Regions from separate parts of the Ensifer sp. NM-2 genome, predicted to be linked through region 2. Evidence: riboswitches for the same ligand, from Rfam matches in the RefSeq annotation. Region 2 holds a riboswitch; each other region holds the start of a gene.
The links. A riboswitch is a leader RNA that binds a small molecule or an ion and turns the genes downstream of it on or off. The one in region 2 is predicted to bind cobalamin.
Positions count from the first base shown of each region.

Region 1: linked by a shared signal. The riboswitch ahead of C6558_RS04090 (aromatic ring-hydroxylating dioxygenase subunit alpha) and the one ahead of metE (5-methyltetrahydropteroyltriglutamate--homocysteine S-methyltransferase) in region 2 are both predicted to bind cobalamin.
Region 3: linked by a shared signal. The riboswitch ahead of cobU (bifunctional adenosylcobinamide kinase/adenosylcobinamide-phosphate guanylyltransferase) and the one ahead of metE (5-methyltetrahydropteroyltriglutamate--homocysteine S-methyltransferase) in region 2 are both predicted to bind cobalamin.
Region 4: linked by a shared signal. The riboswitch ahead of C6558_RS09485 (DUF1636 domain-containing protein) and the one ahead of metE (5-methyltetrahydropteroyltriglutamate--homocysteine S-methyltransferase) in region 2 are both predicted to bind cobalamin.

Region 1 covers NZ_PVZR01000001.1:840,950-845,156, forward strand. The annotation lists gene C6558_RS04080 (L-threonylcarbamoyladenylate synthase) at 1-249, opposite strand, end outside; gene C6558_RS04085 (DUF6656 family protein) at 336-935, opposite strand; cobalamin riboswitch at 1,252-1,454, shown strand; gene C6558_RS04090 (aromatic ring-hydroxylating dioxygenase subunit alpha) at 1,560-2,804, shown strand; gene C6558_RS04095 (hybrid-cluster NAD(P)-dependent oxidoreductase) at 2,806-3,900, shown strand; gene C6558_RS04100 (glycoside hydrolase family 25 protein) at 3,948-4,207, opposite strand, start outside.
Region 2 covers NZ_PVZR01000006.1:130,968-135,174, forward strand. The annotation lists gene metE (5-methyltetrahydropteroyltriglutamate--homocysteine S-methyltransferase) at 1-1,832, opposite strand, end outside; cobalamin riboswitch at 1,930-2,150, opposite strand; gene C6558_RS14375 (hypothetical protein) at 2,188-2,481, opposite strand; gene C6558_RS14380 (LysR substrate-binding domain-containing protein) at 2,612-3,556, shown strand; gene C6558_RS14385 (aspartate/glutamate racemase family protein) at 3,514-4,207, opposite strand, start outside.
Region 3 covers NZ_PVZR01000009.1:219,459-223,665, forward strand. The annotation lists gene cobN (cobaltochelatase subunit CobN) at 1-395, opposite strand, end outside; gene cobW (cobalamin biosynthesis protein CobW) at 467-1,531, opposite strand; gene cobU (bifunctional adenosylcobinamide kinase/adenosylcobinamide-phosphate guanylyltransferase) at 1,535-2,059, opposite strand; cobalamin riboswitch at 2,197-2,603, opposite strand; gene C6558_RS19620 (adenylate/guanylate cyclase domain-containing protein) at 2,913-4,207, shown strand, end outside.
Region 4 covers NZ_PVZR01000003.1:430,608-434,814, forward strand. The annotation lists gene C6558_RS09470 (oxidoreductase) at 1-152, opposite strand, end outside; partial or broken gene C6558_RS09475 (winged helix-turn-helix transcriptional regulator) at 242-716, shown strand; gene C6558_RS09480 (DUF1330 domain-containing protein) at 1,006-1,299, opposite strand; cobalamin riboswitch at 1,487-1,703, shown strand; gene C6558_RS09485 (DUF1636 domain-containing protein) at 1,811-2,224, shown strand; gene C6558_RS09490 (ABC transporter ATP-binding protein) at 2,247-3,053, shown strand; gene C6558_RS09495 (ABC transporter substrate-binding protein) at 3,050-4,003, shown strand; gene C6558_RS09500 (iron ABC transporter permease) at 4,079-4,207, shown strand, end outside.

The DNA.
Region 1 (4,207 bases), on a different contig from region 2:
CGACAACGAATCGAATGTCACATGGGCTTCAGCCATCGCCATGTCTGACACATGCGATATCAGTGGGTTGAAGCGTGGACGCCCCTTCATCTCATAAATACGGCTGATCGCATCGGGATTGGTGGCGTCCGCTGCCAGGCCGTAGACCGTCTCGGTCGGAATCGCGACGGGCTCGCCTTCGGCAAGCACCGCACAGGCACGCTCGATCGCCCGTTCCGGCTCGGTCCGTGTATCGATGATTTCGGCCATGTCGCTTCCGTTTCCCTTTCCGAGGCTTCCTTAAAGGAGCCACGGTGAAAACAGAACGATTTTCTTCAGGCAACCGGGTCTGCGCTTCAGAGGCTGCGAATGATGCGCTTCAATGCCTCGTCGCGCGCGCCGAGCATCAGCACGTTCTTGAGCGCGACTTTCGGGTCGTCGGTACGAAAGAGCAGCCCGTTGTCGCGAACGCTGCGATTGATGGTCATCTGCCCCTCTGGCGCATCGGGCTCGATGGCAACGGCGAAGTACATTCGGGAATAGCCGGTCTGGATGCGTTCGAAGAAGTGTTTCTCGTCGCCGAGGTCACAGAAGAAGTTGGCGAAATAGAACGACCAGGTGACGTCCTTGGACGGGGCGAGATGTGTTCTCGCCGCCGTGACATGGCAATAGCCGAGATGCGGCCGACCGGTGAGCGTGCGGTGGAAGATCATCTTGGGAAACTGGATCGAGGTATGGAAGCCGTTCATCCGCTTGTGCGTCGTTTCGCCGGCGGTCGTCAGCTTGTGGGCGGTGCGCTCGGCAACCTCGTCATAGCTCAGATAACGCCGCTCGCGCTGCGACCATTGACGCCTTTCTATGCGGCCGGTGCGCAGGAACTCGGTGTGGACCGCTGTCTTCGGAGCGATCGTTGGCAGCTTCTCGGCTGCGGCGTCGTAGTATTTGAGCTTTGCCATGAACTTCAATGCGCTGTTTGCCGGTTCGGCCGGTTTCTCCGTCAGGCGACGCTAATGCATTATGGTTAATGGAAGATTTCACTCGCGTCGGTGGGCCTTGCCCCGCGTCACGGGAAGACATGTCGCAAAATGGCGAAGGATCCGCGCTTTCTCGCAAGCCTTGCCGGAAAAAGCGACAATTGCTCAATCCTTGAGCTATCCTATTGTTTACAATGAAAAATGATCAATCACAGGGCGTTTGGTGCGCTTGATGTGCTGTGTCGTCTTTCTGGAATCGGATGTCGTTAATCGGCAGCTACGACGATGGCTTCCGCGATTAGATATGCCTACTCAAGGTGCTGTCTTTTAGGGAAGGCGGAGAATTGGGAAGCCGGTCAAAACCCGGCGCTGCCCCCGCAACGGTGGTGGAGCGAAAGCCACGGCACAAAGCCACTGGACGGTTCCGTCCGGGAAGGCGCCGGGCTGGTCCTTGCGGACGGCTCCTGAGCCCGGAAACCAGCCTTGACGCGAACAGACCGTAACGGGTTGCGGCGGGCAGCCGGATCGGAGCCGTCATCGCACAGGCAATGCGCCCGTGCGGGTTCCAGTCCTGCCTCTCCGAAACAAGGCGAACGAGGACAGGACATGGACATCAAGGGCGATATGCTCCGCAAGCTGAAGGGTCGACGCGACGGCTACAGCCTCGACCGGGCCTTCTACATCGACCCCGACTACTACAGGCAGGATCTCGAAAGCATCTGGTACAAGGACTGGTTGTTCATCGGCCACGACTGCGAGATCCCGCGTGCCGGTAACTATTTCACCGTCCAGGTCGGCGATTATCCTGTCATTATCGTTCGCGACCGACAGGGCACGATCCGCGCCCTGCACAATTCCTGCCGTCATCGCGGTTCTCGCGTCTGCGCGCAGCACAAGGGCTCTTCGGCCAAGCTCGTCTGTCCCTATCACCAATGGACCTATGAGCTCGACGGCGCGCTGCTCTTTGCCCGCCAGATGGGCGAGGATTTCGACAAGGCGGCCCACGGCCTGAAGCCGATCCACTGCGAGACCGTCGGCGGTTACATCTTCATCAACCTGTCCGAGCAGCCGATGGATTTCGGCCCGTTCCGCGACATGGTCGCGCCCTATCTTGCGCCGCACCGCCTGGGTGAAACCAAGGTCGCCTTCGAAAGCACGATCATCGAAAAGGGCAACTGGAAACTCGTCTGGGAAAACAACCGGGAGTGCTACCATTGTGCCGCCAACCACCCCGAACTTTGCCGCACCTATCCCGAAGCGCCGACGGCGACCGGTGTGCAGGGCGCCAAGGATGATCCCGTCATTGCCGCGCATTGGGCGAAATGCGAAGCAGCCGGACTGCCGAGCGAGTTCCGGATGTCCGAGACCGGCCAGTTCCGCTCGGCGCGCATGCCGTTGATCGACGACGCCGAGAGCTACACCATGTCCGGCGCCCGCGCCGTGCGGCGGCAACTGTCGGCAGACGTTAGCCAGAAGCATATCGGCACGCTCCTGCTCTTCCATTATCCCTCGACCTGGAACCATGTGCTGGCCGACCACGCCATCACCTTCCGCGTCCTGCCGCTCGGCCCGGAGCTGACGCAGGTGACGACCAAGTGGCTGGTCAACAAGGACGCGGTTGAAGGCGTCGACTACAATCTCGAGCAACTGACGCATGTCTGGACCGAGACCAACGATCAGGACCGCCAGATCGTCGAGGAGAACGCCTTTGGTATTCGCTCGCCGGCCTACCAGTCAGGCCCCTATTCGCCCGAACACGAAGGCGGCGTGATGCAGTTCGTCGAGTGGTATTGCAAGTTCATGGAACAGCGCCTGCAGGGCGAGGCTGCTCCGCTTTCCCGGGTCGCCTGACATGCAGATGGCATCCTCGTTCCATCATTTCGACGAGCTTCATGTCTGGATCGACAGGCAGAACATGCTCGAATGCACATCGGCCGTGATCGAGACCGCCGATGTGATGACCTTTACCTTCCGGGCGGAAAAGCCGGCCTGGTTCCGCTATCTGCCTGGGCAGTTCGTCACGCTCGAGCTGCCGGTCGCCGACGAGCCGGTCATGCGCACCTACACGCTGTCGTCGACGCCCTCCCGGCCGTTGTCGATCGCCGTCACCGTCAAGGCGCAAGCCGATAGCATCGGCACGCGCTGGATGTTCGATCACCTGAAGCCCGGCATGCGGCTGAAGGCGTTCGGTCCGCTCGGCGATTTCAGCTTCGTGCGCCATCCCGGCGAAAAATATCTCTTCATATCGGCAGGCTCCGGCGTCACGCCGATGATGTCGATGACGCGCTGGATGGCGGACTACGTTCCCGAGACCGACGTCACCTTCATTTCCTGCGCCCGCCGGCCAGACGACCTTCTGTTCCGCTCGGAACTGGAAGTGCTGGCGCGCCAGATGTCCGGGCTAAACCTCGGCTTCGTGGTCGAGGGGCATGAGTCAAGGCACGGATGGCACGGGCTGCGCGGCCGCATCGACGGCGCCAAGCTGCCGCTGCTTGCACCCGACTTCATGGAGCGCACAGTGTTTTGCTGCGGTCCGGAGCCGTTCATGCGCGGCGTGCGCGAGTTGCTGAAGGCGGCCGGTTTCGACATGAGCCGCTATCACGAGGAAAGCTTCCAGCCGGCGGCAGCACCGGCAGCCGAGGAGATAGCAGTCAGGGCAGGGGCGGCAGCCGACGCCGAAGCGCAAGGCGCCAAGGTGGTCTTCACCATGAGCGGCAAGGAGATCGAGGCCAAGCCCGGCCAGACGATCCTGCAGGCGGCGCGGGCCAACGGCGTCAGGATCGGTGCGGCCTGTGAAGGCGGCATCTGCGGTACGTGCCGGGTGATGAAAGTCGCCGGCGAGGTCGAGATGAACCACAACGGAGGTATTCTCGACGACGAAATCGATGAGGGCTACATCCTCGCCTGCTGCTCGCGGCCGCTTGGAGATGTACAGATCGAAGCCTGACAATGCTTGATGGTCGCGGGGAGCGTGTTCTTTCCGCGACCGACCCGTCAGCGGCTGGCCGCGGCCGCCAGCCGCACGGCGCGGTCGTGCCGACCGAAATCGATCGACCCGGTCGCCATCATGTCGACGCCTTCGCCGGCGGCGCTGGCAGCTTCGGCGCGGCTGATAAGCAACGGCTGGCTTTCGATTTTCGCCGTCGCCTGGGCAGCGCTGGCGGCGCCGACCCCGTCGTCGGCTCTGGCAATGAGAACGAGCGGCAGTGCCTTTTCCGGCAACAGGGCGCCGCCGGCCCAGATCGGTCGCAAGG
Region 2 (4,207 bases):
GCCGTTTCCAGGTCGGTGACTTCGTCGCGCAGCGCCAGTGCGATCTGCCGGCATACGATCGACCGGGGCAGGTCGTCGCGCACGAACGACCATTGCAGCATCGTCACCGGGCCGGTGAGCATGCCCTTCATCGGCTTGTCCGTCAGCGACTGCGCATAGGTTGCCCAATCGACCGTCATCGGGTTCGGGCGCGAGACATCGCCGAAGATGATCGGCGGGCGTACGTAGCGCGAGCCGTAGCTCTGCACCCAACCGCTCTGAGTGAACCCATAGCCGGAGAGCTGCTCGCCGAAATACTGCACCATGTCGTTGCGCTCGAATTCGCCGTGCACCAGCACCTCGATGCCGATTTCCTCCTGCCAGCGCACGGCCTTCTCCGTCTCCTGGCGCAGGTAGGCGAGGTAGTCGACATAGCTGAGCTCGCCCTTGGCATGCAGCGATCGTGCCTGGCGCACCTCTGACGTCTGCGGGAAGGAGCCGATCGTCGTCGTCGGGAAGAGCGGCAGTGCCAGCCTGTCTTCCTGCCGCCGCCGGCGCGTTGCAAAACTCGATTGACGGCGGCTGTCTGCTGCCGTCAGGTTCTTCAAGCGTCCGGCAACGAGTGGATCGTGGACCTTGAGCGAGGTCAGCCGTGCCTCGACCGCAGCAATCGATTTTGCAAAGACCTGCTCGGGATTGGCCAGGCCCGGCTCGAATGCGCGGGCAAGCAGGCTGAGTTCGTCCAGCTTCTGCAGGGCGAAGGCAAGCCAGGAGACGAGCTCCGGATCGAGCGCTCGTTCGAGATCGAGGTCGATTGGCACATGCAGCAGCGAGCACGATGGTGCAAGCTCGATACGATCGCGGCCATGCGCCTCGATCAACGGCTGCAGCCGGCGGAAGAGGCCGGCAAGATCGGTACGCCACACATTGCGGCCATCGACGACGCCGAGCGACAGCACAAGCTGTGCCGGTACCGTCTGAAGTAGCAAGTCGAGCTGTTGCGGCGCCCGCACGAGGTCGACATGCAGCCCGGCAACCGGCAGCGAAAGGGCTGTCGGCATGTTGTCACTGACCGCGCCGAAATAGGTCGCGAGCATGATTTTCAACTGCGGAAGTTCCGAGGCGAACGTCTGGTAGGTCAGCGCCAGCGCCTGGCGTTCCCGCTCAGTGAGATCGAGCACCAGGCATGGCTCGTCGATCTGCACCCATTCGACGCCGGCTTCCCCAAGCTCGGTGAGAAGCTTCGTATAAACAGGCAGCAGCCGCTCGATCAGATTGATGGTGTCGAATCCGCCGGCAAGCGCCTTGCCCAGTTTCAGGAAGGTGACGGGGCCGAGGACGACAGGGCGGGTGACATGCCCGAGCGCCTTGGCTTCGAGGAAGGCGTCAAGCGGCGCATTGCTCGTCAGCTCGAAGCGCTGATCCTCCGCGAATTCCGGAACCATGTAGTGGTAGTTCGTGTCGAACCACTTGGTCATCTCCAGCGCCTGGTTGCCCCCGTCGGGCCCGCCATGCGTGCAACCGGACGCGCAGGCGGCAGTCGTCGAACCGCGCGCCATGGCGAAATAGGCGTCGAGGTCGACCGGGCCGCCCTTCCAGCCATAGGCCGGTGGCACCGCACCAACCAGCACTGATGTGTCGAGAACCTGGTCGTAAAGCGAGAAGTCGTTCGATGGAATGATCTGGATCCCACGCGCCTTTTGCGCGGCCCAGTTTTCGGCCCGCAGCCTGGCGGCGACGTCGAGCAGGTCCTGTCTCTCGATCTTGCCGGCCCAATAACGCTCCAGCGCGAACTTCAGTTCACGGTGGCTGCCGATACGTGGAAAGCCGAGATTGGCTGTCTTGATGGTCATTTCCTTACCCCGAAGGTTGTGGGCAAGGCTTTGAATGCGACGCATCCACGACCGAGACTGGCTCGCTCGTCAAGGCGACACATCGGACACCCCGCCCGTGGACGTTATCTATCGCGGCAGGTCTCCTGGCTTGCGGGTCAACACGAACCGTCCCGTCTTCCCGAGGCGTCTCCCTCAGTGACATCATTGGACGACCGCTCGCCGCTTACAGTTGCGGGGGCAGCTCCGGCATGAGCGCCTTGCAGCGCCGCACCGAATTCCCTCTTAGCTCCGGCCTGTCGTCAGACGAGCCGCAGAACCACGTTGTTCGACAATGCCCCGCAAAGTCGACGGCGTCAATCGTATAAAGAAATGTTTATGTCTTTATTTTCTCCATTCGGCCGAGGTCGAAAGCTTGTCGCGAGGGCGGCGACGCGACTTCATCATTTGGCGTCTGCGGCGAAAGGGCACCGCCCGGATCAGAGCCCGCTACGTGCTGCCACGGATCAGCAACATCGCCCGCGCGCGCCCGGATGCTGTCATTGTCTCGCGTCAGGCCGATGTCCCTCAGTTGGAACTCGCTGAATGTATCGATGGTCGTCGTGGCGTCGGCAGCTCTCTTGGCCGAAGTCCAGACGTGGAGGATGATCGATCGCAGTGCGCTAAGCATTGCTAACCCCTTCAGTTCTGTGGTGATGTGTTCGCGAGAAAATTGAGGATTTTGGTGGTTTCGCGCAAAGCGATTTCTCGCATGCTGCCATAAAGAATGCTTATCTCACTTCATGAGCAAGATTCCCCCCATGAGTGCGGTGCGCGCGTTCGAGGCCGCAGCCAGGCACTTGAGTTTCACCCGCGCGGCGCAGGAGCTCGGCATGACGCAAGCCGCTGTCAGCTATCAAATCCGACTGCTGGAGGACCGCACCGGCACGCCGCTGTTTGTCCGTCTGCCGCGGGAAGTGCGCTTGACGGCTGCCGGACGGCAGCTTGCGCCGAAGGTGACCGAGGCGCTCGATCTACTGGGTACGGCGTTCTCCGAGATTGCCGACAAGACCGAGCATCACCTGCACATCTCGGTACTGCCAACCGTCGTCTCAAGTTGGCTTGGTTCCAGGCTCGCCTCGTTTCAGACAGCCCATCCAAACATCAGCATTCGCGTGCACATGTCCACGGAGCTGATCGACTTCAAGCGCGATGCGATTGATCTCGTGGTGCGCAGCGGCAACGGCGACTGGTCGGGCAATGAAGTGTTTCCTCTTTTCCCGATCGAATACATGCCCGTCTGTACGCCGACGTTCCTGGAAAAACATCAGCTGAAGGATCCGGCCGACGTTCTCACGGTGAGGCGCTTCGGCAACGCCAGCTGGTGGCGGCGCTGGATGACCGAAGCGGGCGTGGAACCGCCGGCCAGCAATGGCACTGAGCTGATCTTCGACGTCCAGGCAATGGATGTGGCCACCACATTGCTCGATCATGGCATTGCCATGGTCGTCTCCACCTTTGTGATTGAGGAGCTTCGCAGCGGAAAACTCGTCCGGCCGTTCAACCATGTGGTCAGGGATGGCCGTGCCTATTGGCTGGTCTATCCGCAAAGCCACCGGCGGCAGAACAAGATCCAGGTGTTTCGCGAGTGGATCATTGCCGAAGCCGCCACATCGAACGCGCAGCTGGCCGCCGTGGCCGGAGAGCTTCCCTCGGTACGGTCTCAAGCCGAGATCGGTGCGAGCGCGCTCATAAGACCTGAATAAGATTTGCTGAGCGGCGGAGCATAGGAGCCGCGCTTGCTGGTCGTCAGTCCTTGCGACACCAACGCCTCGGCCTGCTTGACGGCTGCCGATACGCCATCAATGACCGGAACGCCGTATTCGGCTTGAAGTGCGCGCGCAAGATCGGCCATCCCGGCGCAGCCAAGCACGATCGCCTCGGCGCCGTCCTCAACGAGCGCCAGCTCGATTTCGCATCGCAGCTTCGCCAACGCGGGCGAAGCCTTGTCCTCAAGCTGCAGCACCGGGATGTCCGCAGCGCGAACCTTCGTCCGGGCACTCATCCCATAGCGTATGACCAGGTTCTCGATAAGCACACGCGACCGCTCGAGTGTGGTTACGACGGTGAAACGCTGAGCAAGCATGGCGGCCGTCGCCACAGCGGATTCGCAAAGCCCGACCACGGGGATGCGGGCAAGCGCGCGGGCTGCTTCCAGACCAGTATCGTCGAAGCATGCGATGACGGCGGCGTTGGCGCCTGCCGCTTCGCCGTCCCGGATTTCGGTGAGCACGCCCGGAAGCGCGATCGCGCCATCATAGTGGCCTTCGATCGAAGCCGGTCCGGACTTGGACGTCCTCGCGATGATCTCCGTGTTCGGGCCCGCGACGGCGCGGGCTGCGGCCGCCGCCTTCTCG
Region 3 (4,207 bases), on a different contig from region 2:
TCGGCCTCAACGGTCGAAAACGGCTCGAGGCCGGGATCGGGCTTGTCGTCGCCGGGCAGCACCGCGATCTGGAAGCGGTGGGTGACGGCGGCGGCATGCAATGCTTCCAGCACATAACGGAAATAGCTGGCGCCACCGAGCGGCCTGACCACGATGAGTTTTGCATGCCTTGCCGTGCGCTCGACATAGGTGTCGACCGACATCGGGTGCATCAGGTTCATCAGGCTGGCGATGCGCAGGCTCAGCTCCCCGTCGCGCCGGCCATGGGCCGCCGCGATCGACGAAAGCTCGGTGTCGGCGGCCGACAGGAAAAGCACGTCGGCCGGCGTTTGCCCCAGGTCGATCGCCTCGTTGCCGTCGGCGATCGTTCCTTTCTGGGCGAGAAGCAGATGCATGTTTCTGTCCGTTCGAGCAATTCCAGGAAAAGCGTGAAATGGCTTTCCTGGAATTGCGTTGCTTCAAGGAGTTAGGCGAGTGCGGTGATGGCGGCGCGCACCGCAGCTTCGTCCATGTCGTGCAGGCCGATGACGACGAGGCGCGTACCGCGCTTCTCGCCAGCCGCCCAGGCACGGTCGTAATACTGGTCGATGCGGGCGCCAACGGCCTGGATCAGCAGGCGCATCGGCTTGCCGGGCACGTCGGCAAAGCCCTTGAGGCGCAGCACGTCATGCTCTGATATCACGCCCTTGAGGCGATCGATGAAACCTGCCGGATCGGCAATCGCGCCGAGCTCGACGACGAAGCTGTCGAACTCGTCATGAGAGTGCTCCTCGCCGGCCTCATGTTCCATCTCGTGGTGAGACTTGCGGTTGGCGATATCGCTTTCCGTGCCGACGCCGAGGCCGAGCAGGATGGCAGCGGCAACTTCGCCGTTCTTCGCCTCGATCATTGTTGGCTTGCGGTTAGTGCGCGAAGCGACCTCGTCGCGCACGGCCTTGAGGCCGGAGGCGTCGATCAGATCGGTCTTGTTGAGCACGATCAGGTCGGCGGCGGTCAACTGGTCCTCGAACAGTTCCTCGATCGGGCTTTCGTGGTCGAGATTGTCGTCCTCGACACGCAACGCATCGACCTTGTCATGGTCGTCGGCAAAACGGCCGGCGGCAACGGCGGCACTGTCGACCACGGTGACGACGCCATCGACGGTGACTTCGCTGCGGATATCAGGCCAGTTGAAGGCGGCGATCAGCGGCTGCGGCAAAGCGAGGCCCGAGGTTTCAATGATGATATGGTCAGGACGATTTTCGCGCTCGAGCAGCTTGGTCATGGTCGGGATGAAATCATCGGCAACCGTGCAGCAGATGCAGCCATTGGTAAGCTCAATGATATCGTCTTCCGAGCAGGCTTCTGCGCCGCAGCCCTTCAGCACGTCGCCGTCGACGCCGAGATCGCCGAACTCGTTGATGATGAGCGCAATGCGCTTGCCATCGGCGTTCTGCAGCAGATTGCGGATCATCGTCGTCTTGCCGGCACCGAGGAAGCCGGTGATGACGGTCGCCGGGATCTTGCCCTGGTTGGCTCTGGCAGTGGTCATGGATCAACCCTTCATTTTCAGCGGCAATCCGGCCGCGACAAAGTAAACTTCCGCGGATTTCTCCGCAACGATCTGGTGAAGCCGGCCGGCATGGTCGCGGAAATCGCGGACCATGCGGTTCTCGGGCACGATGCCGAGGCCGACTTCGTTGGAAACAAGGATGAGGCGCGCCCGCGCCTCCGGCAGGAAAGCGGCAAGGGCCGCGAACTCTGCCGCCATGTCGCGCCCTTCCATCATCAGGTTGGTGACCCACAGCGTCAGGCAGTCGACGAGCACCACGCGGTTCTCGTCATCGATGCGCGTCAGCAGCGAAACGAGGTCGAGCGGCTCTTCATGCGTCGTCCAGCCTTCGCCGCGCCTTGCCCGGTGATGGTCGATGCGCTCGCGCATCTCGTCGTCCCAGGCACGGCCGGTCGCGACATAGTGCATGCCGAGCCCGGAGGCTTCGACGAGCCTTTCGGAAAAGCTGGATTTGCCGGAACGGGCACCGCCGAGGACCAGAACCGGCCCGGCATGGGAAATGCTCATGTGCGTTGCAGCCTCACGCGCTTGGTCGCGAATTCGAGCGGCAACAGGATTTCACCGCGCCGACGGCGCGTTCGGGAAACGATCGATGAGCCAAGACAACCTCCGTGATGGCGTGGGAAGCGGGCTTCCCTTCGGGCGGAATGCCCCTGTCGGACGGCAGGTCTCCTGGCTCACGGCGTCACGAGCCCACCACATCGCGCCCCGCGTGATCACGCGAAGACCGATGCTTGGGCCCGAACGGCCCGCCTCACCTTCCCGGCGTTTTCTGGTTTCGTGAAAGGCGGACGATTCGTAGAAGAAGAGGCGTCCAACCCGGCTGATCACGAAGCCACGCCAGTGGCTTTTCCGGCTGAATTCCAAACCGCCTTCGATTGCCCCATGCAATCGAAAGGAAGCCGGCTATCAGCCCGATGGCGAACCCTGACCGTTCTACAGTCGCGGGGTCGGCTGCGATAAGGATGCCCGATTTGGGTCCATCCGTCACATTCCCAATTATTCCCCCGCATCGCCACGATCCGGGGAAACCATCCAACGTCAGATGATTAGGAAGCGGGCGCCGCAAAGTCAATCGACGCGTGCGACACGCCACCCGTCGAGATGCGGCGCGCGACAATTTGCCGGCAGCAGGCCGCAAAGGCCACTCCTGCATGTTTTTATCCTTAGATGGTATTCGACCTAAGGATAAAAACATGCAGCAATTCAAAGTGTTACAGCGACCTTTGCGCGTCCAGTAAGACGCGCGGCGCTGTAGTCGACGTCGGAGCGGACGCTCCACGGCAACTGAACTTTATTTTAGCAACGTCAGATATTGCGATAGAGTAGCCGAAAGTCGTTTCGATTATCCGGAAGGCAGATGGAACGCAGGCTCACCGCCGTGATGATTGCCGACGTTTCCGGCTATGGACTGCTCACCCAAGCCGACGAAGAGGGTACGTGTGCCCGCTTTCAGGCCGATCTGCACGGCCTGTTCGAACAAAGGATTGCCGCACATCGCGGGCGGTTGATCAAGACCATGGGCGACGGGTTATTGGTCGAGTTCCAGAGTGTCGTCGAGGCGGTCCGTTGTGCGGTGGAGGTTCAGCGCGCGAAATCCGAAAGCCGCGGCTCCGATCAGGGTCGACTGGAATTCCGCATCGGCATCAATCTTGGCGACGTCATCGTTGAAGGCGACGACATTCACGGCGATGGAGTGATCATTGCCGAGCGCCTGCAGAGCCTCGCCGAACCGGGTGGGATCATCATCTCCGGCACCGCCTACGACCAGGTCGAGAAGCACCTCGATGTCGGCTTCGTCTTTCTCGGCGAACAACGCCTGAAGCATATCGAAAAGCCGGTGCGGACTTACCGGCTGGGGCTGAACGAAGCCCGCCCCGGCAGCGTAAAGGTCGCTGGGCGCCACGCGAAGCGCTGGGCGGCACTCGTTACGTCTGCTGTCGTGCTCGGCGCTGCTGCCGGCGTGGCCTGGTGGCGGCCCTGGGAGTCGCCTGTGGAAACGGTCCAGATACAACCACCGAATCTGACCGCGCCGGACAAGCCGTCGATCGCGGTGCTTCCGTTTGCCAACGTGAGCGACGATCCCAGGCAGGAGTATTTCGCCGATGGCATGACCGATGGCCTTGTCACCGAGCTGGCTCAGGTATCCGGCTTGTTCGTTATCGCGCGTAACTCGACCTTCACCTACAAGGGCAGGGCGGTGACACCCAGGCAGGTGTCCAAGGAACTCGGTGTCCGATACGTCCTCGAAGGCAGTGTGCAGCGTGCCGGAGAACAGCTACGGATCAATGTTCAGCTCATAGATTCTCTCAGCGGCGGCCACGTTTGGGCCGGCAAGTTCGACGGTTCACTTTCCGATGTCTTTGCGCTGCAGGACGAAGTGATGCGCGGCATTGCCGACGCGCTTGCGCTTCGGTTGAATCCTGACGAGCAGATGGCCTTCGGACGCAAGGAAACGACGGTCCCGGCGGCCTTCGATGCGTTCCTGCGCGGCTGGGAGCATCACCGGCGCACGACCCCCGAAGATTTTGCAAAGGCAGTGCCTTTTTTCGAGCAGGCGATTGCGCTCGATCCTGCCTATGGACGAGCCTATGCCGCCGCCGCCATGGTCTACGCGCGCGTCTACCTGTGGCGTTGGCATTATCGGCTTGATAT
Region 4 (4,207 bases), on a different contig from region 2:
AGCATCGTGATCCCGTCCGGGGTATCGGGCATCGGCTTTCGGCTGGTACCGAAGACACGGTAGCCATCGTGCCGCAGCGCTCGTGCTGTCACCAACCCAATGCCTGAGGAAGCGCCCGTGACCAGGGCAATGCCGCGTTCTGTCTTGCTCATCGGCTTGTGCTTTCATTTTATCATGGAATATCGCTGAACATTCAGTTACTATTAAATTAGTAGTTAGTCACTATCAAAAAGATACTAACATGAGAAATCTGTCGAGCCAGCCATGCCTGATCGCCAGGAGCCTTGCGCTTGTGGGGGATGCCTGGAGCATGCTGATCATGCGAGATGCCCATGCGGGCCTGACCCGCTTCGATGATTTCCGCAAAAGTCTTGGTATCGCGCCGACGATGCTGACGGGGCGGCTTTCAGCGCTGACGGAGGAGGGGCTGCTGGAGAAACGCCGCTATTCCGATCGTCCGCCACGAGACGAATATGTCCTGACCGAAGCTGGCCAAGACTTCCTGCCGGTTCTGTTTGCCATCGGCGCGTGGGGACGCAAGCATCGCGGCGGGGGCGAGGTAACCCGGTTCTTCGACGCCGAGACCGGAACGGAGATCGATCCCGTCACCATCGACCGGGCGACCGGCGCTCCAGTCGGGACACGTCCCATTCGTATCGCCGCACCGGAATGAGGCACCCCAGGCAGATGAAGTATCGCCTGACAACGCCTCTTGAAATCGCTTCCAGCACAGAGTTGCCGGTCCGTTGGTCGAGCAATGTCTTATGACCGTCGCCGGCAAACGCTGATGCCAGATTAATAGGTCCGGTTGACAGTCGCGATCGATCGTCCTGATGGCGTGAGAAGTGCTCTGCCAATGTGCGTCGCAGGCATCATTCGTTAGCTTGTGTTGTATTATGATATTACATAACAGATGAATATGAAAATATGCCGCATGTTGATATGCCAATGCCGCACCTTTGCGGTAAACGTCGGAAGCTGCTGGAACAATGACGGCCCGACTGCTTAGGTGGCAACGCCTTCCAGCGTCATGATCCGCGTCTTGGCGCAGCGCTCTCGGATCGCCTTGAGGCGTTGATACGCCGGCGAGTTGTACCACTCGAGCAAGGAGTGCATGTCCGGGAACTCGACAATGACGAGCCGGTGCGGCTCCCAGTCTCCCTCGAGCACCCGGGTAGCGCCACCGCGCCCCAAATATCGGCCACCATAGCGCGCCTCCGTTGCCGGCACTTCCCGTATGTATTCTTCAAAGGCCGCGGCATCGGTGACCTCGACATCCGCAATCAGATAGGCGGCCATGGCAGATCTCCTTTTCCACACAGGCGCCATCGAAGGATACGCCCGTTGGTCGGTGCGGGCGAGTTGGTCAACATATTTTTGTGTTGAATAATGTTATGTTATCACATAACAAATGCGCATGAAAAAATGCGACATGTTGATAGGCCAAGGCCGTGCTGTCGCGGCGGTTGTCACCTCCGCCGAAGTGTGCGACGAAGGCTTTGATGGTGCTGCAACCGCGACAATGCGGAAGCGGCTGAAAAGGGAACACGGAGCGGACGACCCAAATGGGGCCGAAACCGTGGCTGCCCCCGCAACTGTGAGCGGAAAGCGCATTCACACCATGTCACTGGCGATCAGCCGGGAAGACGTGGATGCGCCGCGACCCGCGAGCCAGGAGACCTGCCATCGAACCGATCAACCACAACGGACGGGGTGTTCCGATGGAAAAGAACTGGTTTTTGCGCGACGGTCATCCGTCATCATGCCGCGTTGCCACATTCTCTCCGGACCAATCCGGAGGAGAAGAGACATGGCCAATCCGGTTTCCCGACAGCACACGATAACGGTCTGCACCGATTGCCGTTTCACCGGCGGCCCATGCCGTCCGGGAGCGGATCTGATCCAGCGGCTGAACCGCAGTATTGCCGCGCTCGGCGAGCCGCTCGACCGGGATTTCTCCATTACTGGGACGGTCTGCATGGCCGCGTGTACCAGGCCTTGCACCATCGCTTTCCAGGCAACCGGCAAGGCGACCTACCTCTTTGGCGATATCTCGCCCGAGGAGGATATCGATGATCTCGTCTCGTTCGCGACCACCTATGCCGGAAGGGGCGATGGCATGACGCGGGCGGCCGAGAGGCCGCGCGGGCTCAACGGCAAGACGCTGGCGCGCATCCCGGCAGCGATGCTGGTCTCCGAAGACATCGGCTGGCATTTCCAATGATGGCGCGGGGAGGGACGAGCCGATGAGCTGCACCGCGACAGGGGCCGGGCTTCGGGTCCACGCCCTGGATTGGGGACCGCGCCCGGACCTGCGGCTGGTCCGCGAGATCGACTTTGCCATTGCGCCCGGCAGCCGGCTTGCCATTCTCGGGCCGAACGGTGCCGGCAAGACCTCGCTGCTGCGCTGCCTCTATCGCTCGGCCCAGCCGATAGCGGGCGCAATCGAGGTCGATGGCGTCGACATCTGGGCGATGACGGCGCGCGAGGCGGCAAAGATCATTGCCGTCGTGCTGCAGGAAATGCCGAGCGACTTTCCCTTCAGCGTGCGCGACGTGGTGATGATGGGCCGCATCCCCCGGCGTGAGGGCATGAGCGGCTGGACCGCGAGGGACCGCGAGACGGTTGCGCACGCGCTCGAGCATCTCGATCTCACCCACCTTGCCGGGCGGCAATTCGCGACGCTTTCGGGCGGCGAGAAGCAGCGGGTGCTGATCGCCCGGGCGCTTGCCCAGCAGCCGCGCATCATCATTCTCGACGAGCCGACAAACCATCTCGATATCCGCCACCAGCTCGAAATTCTCGAGTTGTTGCAGACGCTGCAGCTGACGATCGTCACCACGCTGCACGACATCAACCTGGCAGCCGAGTTCGCGACCGATGTGGCGATCCTGACGGAGGGACGCATGACGGCCTTCGGCCCGCCCGAAGACGTGCTCAACCCACAAGCGCTTTCCGCCGCCTTCGGCGTCACCGCCACTGCCCACAACAATGCCGTTTCGAGCGGCGCACGCTTTTCCTTTTCACTTGCTCGACAGGAACTGATTTCATGAAGACCTTCATTGCCCATTCCGCCTTTGCCCTGCTGGTTCTGGCGGCAACGCCGGCGCTCGCCTATCCCGTGACCGTCAAGAGCTGCAACCGCGAGGTGACCTTCGATTCAGCACCGAAGCGCGCCGTTTCCAACGACGTCAACCTCACTGAAATGATGCTGGCTCTGAAATTGCAGGACCGCATGGTCGGCTATACCGGCGTATCCGGCTGGAAGACGCTGGACGAAAAGCTGCGCGAAGGCGTCAAGGCGCTGCCGGAGCTTTCGGAAAAATATCCGACCAAGGAAGTGCTGCTCAATGCCGACGCCGACTTCTACTTCGCCGGCTGGAACTACGGCATGAAGGTCGGGGGCGAGGTGACGCCGGAAACGCTCGAACCCTTCAAGATCAACGTCTATGAGCTGACCGAATCCTGCATTCACGTCATGGCCAAGGGCAAGCCTGTCATGGACGACATGTTCGTCGATATCCTCAATCTCGGCCGCATCTTCGGCGTCGAGGATCGGGCGCAGGCGCTGGTCGACGGTTATCGCCGCGATCTCGACAAGATCACTGCAGACACCGGCGGCATCGAACGCCCGACCCGCGTCTTCGTCTATGATTCCGGCGAGGAGAAGCCGTTCACGTCAGGCCGGTTCGGTATCCCGACGGCAATGATCGAGGCGGCGGGCGGCGTCAACGTCATGGACGACATCGAGAAGAGCTGGACCGAGATTTCCTGGGAGCCGGTGATCGACAAGAACCCTGAGGTGGTGGTGATCGTCAACTATGGCGAGGTCACCGCCGAGCAGAAGATCGCCTTCATGAAGAGCAACCCCGCCTTCAAGAACATCGATGCCGTCAGGAATGACCGCTTCGTCGTGCTCGATTATGTCGAGGCGACACCGGGTCCACGCAACATCGATGCCATTGCGCGCCTTGCCAGGGCCTTTCACGGGCAGGCGATGTAACCGAGGCGGCCTGCGGGAGCATGCCGTTTCGCATGCTCCCGCCTTTCCATTCCAATAATTGACCAGGGACGGACTGTGAAAACCACGACCGCCATTCTCGCGGCGCTGCTGTTGCTGTGCCTGACGATCACTGCCGCCGTCTCATGGGGTTCAGCGCCCATCCCGGTCTCGACCGTCTGGTCGATCATCGCCTCGAAGCTGTCG